3 regions of the Spirillospora sp. NPDC029432 genome follow, and region 1 is predicted to be linked to each of the others. Evidence: riboswitches for the same ligand, from Rfam matches in the RefSeq annotation. Region 1 holds a riboswitch; each other region holds the start of a gene.
What was found. A riboswitch is a leader RNA that binds a small molecule or an ion and turns the genes downstream of it on or off. The one in region 1 is predicted to bind cyclic di-AMP.
Positions count from the first base shown of each region.

Region 2: linked by a shared signal. The riboswitch ahead of AB0881_RS30455 (CHAP domain-containing protein) and the one ahead of AB0881_RS05440 (DUF4200 domain-containing protein) in region 1 are both predicted to bind cyclic di-AMP.
Region 3: linked by a shared signal. The riboswitch ahead of AB0881_RS37690 (C40 family peptidase) and the one ahead of AB0881_RS05440 (DUF4200 domain-containing protein) in region 1 are both predicted to bind cyclic di-AMP.

Region 1 is NZ_JBEZWH010000005.1:75,932-79,193, forward strand. Features, by position in the region: gene AB0881_RS05430 (hypothetical protein) at 1-135, opposite strand, end outside; gene AB0881_RS05435 (hypothetical protein) at 313-495, shown strand; gene AB0881_RS05440 (DUF4200 domain-containing protein) at 547-1,488, opposite strand; cyclic di-AMP (ydaO/yuaA leader) riboswitch at 1,492-1,685, opposite strand; gene AB0881_RS05445 (S8 family peptidase) at 1,848-3,014, opposite strand; gene AB0881_RS05450 (serine/threonine-protein kinase) at 3,174-3,262, opposite strand, start outside.
Region 2 is NZ_JBEZWH010000051.1:50,481-53,742, reverse strand. Features, by position in the region: gene AB0881_RS30470 (nitroreductase family protein) at 1-422, opposite strand, end outside; gene AB0881_RS30465 (TetR/AcrR family transcriptional regulator) at 634-1,284, shown strand; gene AB0881_RS30460 (hypothetical protein) at 1,438-1,650, opposite strand; cyclic di-AMP (ydaO/yuaA leader) riboswitch at 1,974-2,113, shown strand; gene AB0881_RS30455 (CHAP domain-containing protein) at 2,128-2,970, shown strand; gene AB0881_RS30450 (CDP-glycerol glycerophosphotransferase family protein) at 3,165-3,262, shown strand, end outside.
Region 3 is NZ_JBEZWH010000088.1:1,147-4,408, forward strand. Features, by position in the region: gene typA (translational GTPase TypA) at 1-875, opposite strand, end outside; cyclic di-AMP (ydaO/yuaA leader) riboswitch at 1,067-1,208, shown strand; gene AB0881_RS37690 (C40 family peptidase) at 1,216-2,256, shown strand; gene AB0881_RS37695 ((deoxy)nucleoside triphosphate pyrophosphohydrolase) at 2,321-2,731, opposite strand; gene AB0881_RS37700 (Mut7-C RNAse domain-containing protein) at 2,758-3,262, opposite strand, start outside.

The DNA of each region.
Region 1 (3,262 bases):
CCAGGACACCGTCCCGTACACGGGCTCGCCGGAGGGCGTCCCCGACCGCTCGGCCGTCTCGGCGACGAAGGCGCGCTCCTGAGGGGTGAGGTCGTCCTCCAGGCCGTCCAGCTCGAAGATCACGCGATGCGACATGCCGGGAAAATACCGCGACCGGACCGTTGCCGTACGGTGCCGGCATGGCCCCTAGGGCACGCGACGAGCCGGACGGCCGGACCTGGCCTCGCGACCGGTCGGCATGCGCTGGGTATCGCCACGCCGCAACCGACGCCTTTACCGTGAGGCAGACTCGGCGACACTGCTGGAGGAACGATGCCCCCACCCGAGAAGCGCCTTCCTGGGCAGAGCAACGCCGAGTACGAGGGACGCCAGAACCCGAACGCGAAGTTCCTCGGCACCCAGTCGCTGTCCGGCGGCGGAGACCCCTCCTTCATCGTGAGGATCTCCCAGGCCGTCTTCGCCTGGATCACCCGCCGCGGACGCAAGTCGAGGTAGGCACGCCACGGCCCGGCCCGCCGCTTCGACCCCGCACTGGCAGGGAAACGGCTAGAAGACCGAAATGTGTACGTGGTCGTAGTGGTTGGCGGTGATGCCGCCGCGGTTCTCCATCATCCGCCAGCCGGGGCTGCGCATGTCGTAGATGCGCTGGCGCCAGATGACGTACTTGATGCCGAGCTTGTTGGCGTTGGCGATCGCGTAGTTGGCGGTGCGGTCGCCCTGGGAGCGGCCGCTGGCGGACGGTGAGGAGCCGCCGGTACTGACCATGAAGTCGCAGGCGTGGCCGGTGCCGTGGTCCTGCGGGTCGCCGGTGCTGCGGACGCAGCCGATGGTCGGGAACGGGCCGAACTCGATGTCCAGGGTGTTCTTGACCTTGAGCATCCGGGGCGTGACGCCGCCCATGCCCACGCTCGGGGACTCGGGCTTGTACTTCTTCACCAGCGCCTGGATCTTGGACTTCTGGCCGAGGAGGTCCTTGATCTCCTTCTCCAGGCCCTTGATCTTGGCCTCGTACTCCTTGCGGGCCTTCTCCTGCTCGTTCACCAGCTTCTGGATCTGCTGGACCTTGTTGGACTGGTTCTGCGCGACGTGGCTGGCCAGGCTCATGTTGCTGAGCGCGTTGGACGGGTCGTCGGCGGCCAGTACGGTGACGCTGGGGTCGGTGCCGCCGCTCATGTACTGGTTGGCCGCCAGCTGGGCGACCAGGCCCCGGGCGACGCGGAGGTCGGCCTGGAGGTCCTTGGACTTCTCCTGGGCCTTCTTGACGCCGTACTGGGCGTCCTTGAGCTTCGCCAGGTCGCCGCCGTACGCCTTCTCCAGTCTCGCGATCTGGCGGTTGTACTTGCTGATGCGTCCGGAGTCGCCGGGGTCGGCATGGGCCGCGGGCACGGTGCCCGCGGTCAGCGGCAGGGCACCGGCGAGCGCCACGAGTGCCAAGGCGGGGCGCCGCAGCCGAGCGTGCCACCGGCGGGTGGAGTTGGGGGTCTCCACGTCCTCTCCTCTCCTCGATCGCCTACCGGGTTAGCTGACGGGTTCGGGCCGGGAGCAGCCCTATCACCGTCCGCTGGTGGCGGGCGGTGAATTCACCCCGGCCGGCGCGTGCCGGGCGTGAAGCCCGGACCCGCCGGCGTTTGGGTCCCCGGTTCCCGGACGCGGGGGGACGCGCCGGGATTAGGCCGGTTCGGCCGGCCCACCCCGGGGCCCAGGGCGAGTCACCGACCGAACAATAACGAACTGTTCGGAACCAATCGGATCCTCGCCAAGATTAAACGGTGGGGACAGTGGAATGGTTCATCCGCCCGCCGGGCCCGGCCCCCCGCTGGGAGCCGGGCCATCTTACGTGACGCGACTCACAGACCCGACTTGTAGAGCAGCCGGTTGGGCGTTCCGCTCCCAAGACGACCGATTTGTCCCTTTGTCGAGTTGTCGTTCAGCCATTTCTGCACCTGCGGGAAAGTGGCGGTCCTCTTCCCGGCCAGGTACAGGGCCGCGACCCCGCTGACGTGCGGGGCGGCCATCGACGTGCCGCTCAGCGTGGACTTGCCGCCGCCCGGCCAGGTCGAGGTGATCCCGTAGCCCGGCGCCAGGATGTCCAGGCACTTGCCGTAGTTCGACCAGGTGGCGCGGTTGTCGTGGATGGTCGTCGCGCCGACCGCCATGACCCAGCCGGCGCTGGACGGGGACGTCTTGCAGGCGTCCTGGCCCTCGTTGCCGGCCGCGACCGTGGTGAACACGCCGGACCGGGAGAGCTTCTCCACCGCCGCGTTCAGCGCCGCCGACTTGCCGCCGCCGATCGACATGTTGGCGACCGCGGGCTTCGCCGCGTTCTTCTGCAGCCACTCGACGGCGGCCACGATCGTCGAGACGTAGCCGTAGCCGTCGGCGTCCAGCACGCGCAGGCCGCGCAGCCTGACGTTCTTGGCCACGCCGTACGTCGCGGAGCCGATCGTCCCGGCCACGTGCGTCCCGTGGCCGTTGTGGTCCCAGCCGTCGCCGTTGAACTCGGGGGCGACCCAGACCATCGAGGCGCGCCCGCCGAACTGCGGGTGGGAGTGGGCGAGCCCGGAGTCGATGACGTACGCGTTGACGCCCGAACCGGTCGACTTGTACGTGTACGTCTTCGACAGCGTCTTCTTGCGCTGGTCGATCCGGTCCAGCCCCCACACCGGGGACTTCTGCGTGGTGGACGCCCGGACGATCTGGTCCTGCTCGATCGCGGCGACCGCGGGGTCGCGGCGCAGCCGGTCGAGCTGGGACGTGCTCAGCTTGGCGGCGAAGCCGTTGAGGACGCGGTCGTACCGCTGCACCTTCGCGGCCTTGACCCGCGCGGCCGCGCCGGCCGGCGACGAGCCCGACTTCATGGTGACGATGTACCGGCCCGGGGCCGGGGTGCCCTGCGCCGCGGCCACCGGGACGGGCGGCGCCTGGGGGGCGGCGGCGAAGGCGGGCAGGGTGGCGGCGGTACCGGTCGCGGCGACCGCGCCGATGATGAGCACCCTTCGGGGGAAAGTCCGCAAGAGCTCTCCTTCTCTCACGCGGGGGCCGCGCACGGCGCCCGCGGCCGGGGTCGAGGCGACCCTGGGCGGAGGTACTTTATTGGATCTCTGCTGGACATAGCCTTTAAATCCGGCATTTCGGCTACGCCGACCGAATCAGGCCAGGAAGGGGCTCGCGGTTCAGTCGCGGCTGAGCTTGCCCTGGTAGCCCACCTGGGAGCTGCCCGGCGCCGACCACACGTACTGCAGCGACCCGTCCGGCTGCCGGC
Region 2 (3,262 bases), on a different contig from region 1:
GCGCGCGCGGCCAGCTGCGCGCTCCAGACGGCGGGGAAGATCGAGCCGCCGTTCGGGTCGAACCGGGTGAAGGCGAACAGGAACAGCGGGACTTCCTCGAAGTGGTCGGCGAGCCACTGCGCCGACCGCTGGACGCGCAGCATCTGCGCGTTGTCCGGCTCCTCGGGGGCGGCGCAGGCGGTCTCCAGCCGGTCCTTGTAGACGGTCTTCCAGAGCTGGTCGATGGAGTCCCGGTACAGCGGCCCGAGCCGGCCCTTGGCGCCGGGGTCGTCGACGAGCAGGAACCGCCAGTCCTGGGCGTTCCCGCCGCTGGGCGCGCGCACGGCGGCGTCCATGATCCGGCGCTGCACCTCCAGCGGCACCGGGTCGGGGCGGACCCTGCGCATGGCGCGGGTGGTGTAGAGGGCCTCGTGCAGGTCCATCGGCGGCTCCGTTCGGAGACGGGTGTCTAGACTAGCGTCACAACCAAGCAAGCGATAGGGCGAAGAACGATCTTCTGGATGCATCCTCGCCCGCGGGCGGCGCGGCGGACAAGGCCCCGCGCGCCCGCCCGCCCGTGCCCGGCGCGCGATGGGAACGGATGTGCGAGAAGATGGCGTCCGTCACCCGATCGGCCATCCCGAAGGAGGCGCGTTGAGCGGCGATGCGCGGTTCACCGTGACCCGGACGCTGAGCAAGGAGCAGCAGGCCCGCCGGGAACGGCTGGTCGACGCCGCCCGGCTGCTGGCGCTGGAGGGCGGCTACCCGGCCGTGACCATGCACGACGTGGCCGACCGCGCCGGTGTGGCCAGGGCCACGGTCTACCGCTACTTCGCCACCAAGGACCACCTGATCACCGAGGTGGCGGGCGACTGGGTGCACCAGGTCACCGACGACATCGACTCGCTCGCGGTCGGCGACACCCCGGTCGAGCGGCTCACCGCGCTGCTGGAGCGGATCATCCGGGTCGGGGCCGAGGAGATCCCGCTCACGTCGGCGATCGTCCAGGCGGTGACGTCCGAGGACTCCTCGGTCGAGGACGACCGGCTGGTGCTGTTCATGACCCTGCGGGACCGGCTGGCCGCCGCGATCGGCGACCCGGTGCCCGAGCGGGACGAGGTCGAGGTCGTCCTCGGCCACGTGCTGCTGGCCGCCCTGGTCAGCCTGACCTCGCTGCGGACCCCGGTGGACGAGGTCGTCGCCATGGTCACCACCGCCGGGCGGCTCGTCCTGGCCGGCGCCATCGCGGGCGCTGCCCCGGCCGCCGCCGGAGCCGCCGGCGCGGAGGCCGCCACCGGGCCGTGACCCGGGTCACTTTCGGGTGCGGCTTGGGAGCGGGGTGTGGGTGCGCGTGTGAGGCACGTCTCACGGCGCTCGTGACTCGGCCTTGGTGTGGCCTTTGTCGCTGAAGGCGCAGGTGAGACGGTGTAGAGGCGGGGTTTTGCCTGCCCTGCTCGGCTAGCGGGCCGTGCCCATGCGGCCGCTCGTCGCGCGTTCCTTCGGGGCTGGGCGGCGCATCGGGAGCGGGGCCCCGTCGGGCCGTACGGGGACCCGTTCGGCGAGGGAGCGGGCCAGCCGCAGGCCCCCGGCCACGCAGAGCGCGAGGGCCAGCACGGCCAGTCCCGCGAGGCCCAGCAGAGCGATCGCCAACAACCCCAGATCCGGCAGCATCGCCGCGTTCCCCTCCCGGTGCGTACGGGTCGATCGGACACGAGAGTCCGAATCGTTCCCCGATGTCGGGAAGAGATGCGGGGTTCGTGTGGTTTTGAACCTGTGTCCGCGTGCTTTGCACCGGATTTGCCACGAGCTAGAAGTTTGATACCTTCTGACCACCTCTGGGCGATGCGCCCCATGCGTCGCCATTGGCAGGCGGGCCGAGCCGACCGGGCCGGATCCCGCCGAACGCGGTCGCGTGTGCGGATCAAGACCCGCGCGAACCGTCCATCCATCTGATCGCAGTGCCGGTGGCCCCTGAACGGCCGCCGGACCGCCGAGTCCGTTCCGCGCCGAAAGCGGCGCCTGGAGCCGGGGACCCAACCATCTGGGGTGAATCGGTGCACGTCCGCGTGCGCTGTAGGGCGACTTCCACGCCCGAATCCGACAGCTAACCCGGTAGGCGGCCATGGAAGAAATCAGGAGACCCCTGCTGTGTCGTTCCGTATCTCTCCCGCTCTGCTCGCCGACCTTCGTACCCGTGCGAGCGAGCTGACCACCCAGACCTTCGCCCTTCGGGGCCGTGCCGCGGCCGGTGTGGCCGGCGGCGCCGCCCTGGGCGTGCTCGCCCTCGGCTCGGCCGTGGGCGCCGCGGCCTCCACCGGCGCCTCGGGCGCCGAGGTCCAGACCGTCGCCGGTGTCGCCGGCGTCGGCAAGGCCGGCCACACCGCCGTCCAGCCCGAGCAGGTGACCGGAAGCGAGGCCCAGAAGGCCACCGGGACCGTCGCCGGCAAGGCCGCCGACGCCCAGAAGAAGGCCGGTTCCGCCAAGAAGGCCACCGCCAACGCCAACTCCGCCACCGCCAAGGAAGTGATCTCCCTGGCCAAGAAGCAGGTCGGGATCAGCGAGGGCAAGGGCGGCCAGACCAAGTTCCACGACTGGTACGTGGGCACCGACAACGCCAAGCTGACCGCCGCGCGCGACGGCGGCAACGTGTCCAGCTACAACGGCGCGCAGTGGTGCAACATGTTCGTGTCCTGGGTCGGCGCGCAGACCGGCGTCAAGGGCATGGGCTGGGACGCCTACACCGTCGAGCACGCCAAGTGGTTCAAGAAGACCGGCCGCTGGGGCCACGAGGCCAAGCCCGGCGCCGTGGTGTTCTTCTCCTGGAACGGCGGCGGCATCAACTCGATCGAGCACGTCGGCCTTGTCGTCAAGGACAACGGCGACGGCACCGTCGACACCGTCGAGGGCAACACCGGCAACGCCGTGAAGGAGAAGACGCGGCAGAAGTCGCAGATCGTCGGCTACGGCTACCCCGACTACCGGAACAGCTGAGCCACTCCCGCACAACCCCTGGTCCGAGGGCGTCCGCACCTGGTGCGGGCGCCCTCGGCGCGTTCTCCGGGCTTCCGAGCGTTCCGGGACAGAACACGAGAATCCGTGAATATTGACGTCCACTTGATCCCGTGTCGACCCGGTGATGGACCTGGCTGGAAATCACTGTCCCGGAACGTCTGAAAGGGGATGGGATGCGGGTCCGGCCGGACGTCAGTGTCGTAGTGATCGCCTACAACGACGCCGGACGGCTGCCGCGCGCCGTCCGCTCGGCCCTGGGCCAGACGCTCGG
Region 3 (3,262 bases), on a different contig from region 1:
ATGATGTCGGCGATGCCGGCCAGCGCGATGATGTCGCCGGGCCCGGCCTCGTCGGCGGGCTTGCGGGTGAGCGCCTCGGTCATCATCAGCTCGCTGATGCGGACGCGCTCGACGCTGCCGTCGCGCTTGCACCAGGCGACCGACTGGCCCTTCTTGATGATCCCGGAGTGCACCCGGCACAGCGCGATGCGGCCGAGGTAGCTGGAGGCGTCCAGGTTGGTGACGTGCGCCTGGAGCGGGGCGTCGGGGTCGTACGAGGGGGCCGGGATCGTCTGCTTGATGATGTCGAACAGCGGCTCGAGGTCCTCGCTGTCGGGCATCCCGCCGTTCTCGGGCTTGGTGAGGGACGCGCGGCCGGCGCGGCCGGAGGCGTAGACGATCGGGAAGTCGATCTGGTCCTCTTCGGCGTCGAGGTCCATGAACAGCTCGTACGTCTCGTCGACGACCTCGTCGATGCGGGCGTCCGGCCGGTCGGTCTTGTTGACGACCAGGATCACCGGCAGCTTCGCGGCCAGCGCCTTGCGCAGCACGAACCGGGTCTGCGGGAGCGGGCCCTCGCTGGCGTCCACCAGCAGCACGACGCCGTCGACCATGGACAGGCCGCGCTCGACCTCGCCGCCGAAGTCGGCGTGGCCGGGGGTGTCGATGATGTTGATCGTCATCCCGGCGTGCCGGACGGCGGTGTTCTTGGCCAGGATCGTGATGCCCTTCTCACGCTCCAGGTCGCCGGAGTCCATGACGCGGTCGTCCACGTCCTGGTTGTCGCGGAACGCCCCGGACTGCCAGAGCATGGCGTCGACCAGCGTCGTCTTCCCGTGGTCGACGTGGGCGACGATCGCGACGTTCCGGAGGTCGTCACGCGTGGAGATGGGCATGCGGTCTCGCCTTGGGTGAGAGTGTGGGGTTCCGCCGCAGACTGCGACTCTTTCGATTCTACTGGGCGTTCAACGTCGACGGCCCGCCCACGTCTTCCCGCGCGCCGCACATCTTGCTATTTGGCCAACTTTGCCCGGACTTTGTACTCTCCCGTAATCCGGTCGTTCCGAGTCCCGCCCCCCGGGACGACGGCCGGAGACCGCCGAATCCCCTCCGGGGGAACCGGGGACCCAGGCCCCCTGGGGTGAATCGGCGCGCACCCCCGCGCGCCGTAGGGCGACTCCTGGCCCGAACCCGTCAGCTAACCCGGTAGGCGGCCAAGGAGAGGAGTTCACCGGTTTGTCACCGGCTCGCGAACGGCGCGGCTTCGCCGTGCCCTCCCTCACCGCTGCCACGGTCGTCGCGTTCGGCGCGCTGACCCCGATCGCCGCGGAGGCCGCCGTGCACCCGGCGGCCGCACCCACGATCGCGCCCCCGGCCGTACGGGCCGCGGCCACCCCCGCCGCGCAGCCCAAGCCGTCCGAGAGCGAGCTCCGCAAGCGGCTGGACGCGCTGAACACCGAGGCCGAGAAGCTGACCGAGGCGTACAACAAGACCCGCGTCGACCTCAAGGCCGCCCAGCGGGCCGAGCGGACCGCCGCGCAGACGGCCGCGCGCCTCCAGCAGCAGGCCGCGCCCGCCCGCGAGGAGCTCGGCCGGCTCGCCGCCGCCAACTACATGGCGGGCGGCTCGGACATGTTCTACGGCGCCGGCACCGACACCTCCGGGCTGTCCGCGTCGGCGTACCTGGCGCAGAGCCGCGCCGCCGCCGTGAACCGGCTCCAGGCGCAGATCGACCAGGCCACCCGGGCGCAGAACGCGGCCAAGGCCGAGACGGCCCGCGTCCAGCAGGCCGCGACGAAGGCCCAGCAGGCGCGCGGGGCGGCCAAGGCCAAGGTCACCGAGGTCGTCAAGCAGCTGGACAAGCTGACCACCACCCGGGTCAAGGACCCCAAGACCGGGCTCAAGGCGACCGTGAAGGGCTCCGACCTGCCCGCCAAGATGGCCCGCAAGGCGCTCACCAAGATCGGCAGCCCGTACGTATGGGCCGCCGCGGGCCCCAGCAGCTTCGACTGCTCGGGCCTGGTCGTCTGGGCGTACGGGAAGGTCGGCAAGCCCGGCCTGCCCCACTACACCGGCGCCCTGTACGGCGAGGGCCGGAAAGTGAGCAAGGGCGAGCTGCGGTCCGGCGACCTGGTCTACTTCGGCTCCAGCCTGCACCACATGGGGATCTACCTCAGCGACGGCAAGTACCTGCACGCCCCGCAGACCGGCGATGTGGTGAAGATCTCGAAAATGTCGGACCGCTCCGACTACGCGGGCGCCAACCGGATCTCCTGAGACCGGCCGGCGGGCCGGCGCGGGCCCGCCGGTCCCACCCGGCCCCACCGCCCCCGCGAGGCCGTCAGCCGCCCAGATGCGGCCGTACGGCCTCGACGATGGGCAGGTCCGCGGGGAGCCACGCGACGTCGTACAGCTCGTCCGGGCCCAGCCACCGCAGGGCGAGGTGCTCCAGCGCGCGCGCCTCGCCCTCGACGACCGCGGCGGTCCACACCCGCAGCACGCCGCCCAGCACCAGCGGCCAGTCGCCGCCGATCCGCTCGGCCAGGGCGACCTTGACGCCCAGCTCCTCGTGGCACTCGCGGACGAGGGCGTCCTCGTCCGTCTCGCCGGGATCGACCTTGCCGCCGGGGAACTCCCAGCCGCCGGCCAGCGCCGCCGGCTCGGCCCGCTGCGCGGCCAGCAGCCGCCCCCCGGAAATGATCGCCGCGCCCACCACTACGTTGATCGTGACCAGCCCCTCTCTGCCCGGCATCATGCCGGACGGGCGGGCCGAGCGTCTCAGGAGGCCGCGCTCCGCGCCGAGCCGGGCGCGGCTCCGGCCGTCCCGGCCGCCGCCACGACGGCCGCCGCGTCCTCGACGATCCGCTCCAGATGGCCGCCGTGCGCGCCGCGCCAGTAGACCTGGCCGCAGTCGGTACAGCGCCCGTACACGTCGTAGCTGCGGCGGGTGCCGTCGGCCAGCTGCCGCTCGACCTCCTCCTTGCCCACCTGCGCCAGCACGCCGTTGCAGGCGGTGCAGCGGGTCCACGGCGACAGCGCGGGCGCGAAGCGCTCCAGCAGGTCGCGCAGCTGGTCGTCGGGGCGCGAGCCGCGCACGTACGCGCCGAACCACAGCGCCCGGCGCCGCAGCAGCCCGCGGTCCTGCGTCAGCAGCACCCGGCGCTCCTCGTTCGCCTGGACGACCAGCGCGGGGTCGTCCATGTCGTTGTGGTACGCGGTGTCCAGGCCGAGCAGCCGCATCCGGCGGGCCAGCGTGCCCAGGTGGACGTCCAGCAGGAAGCGG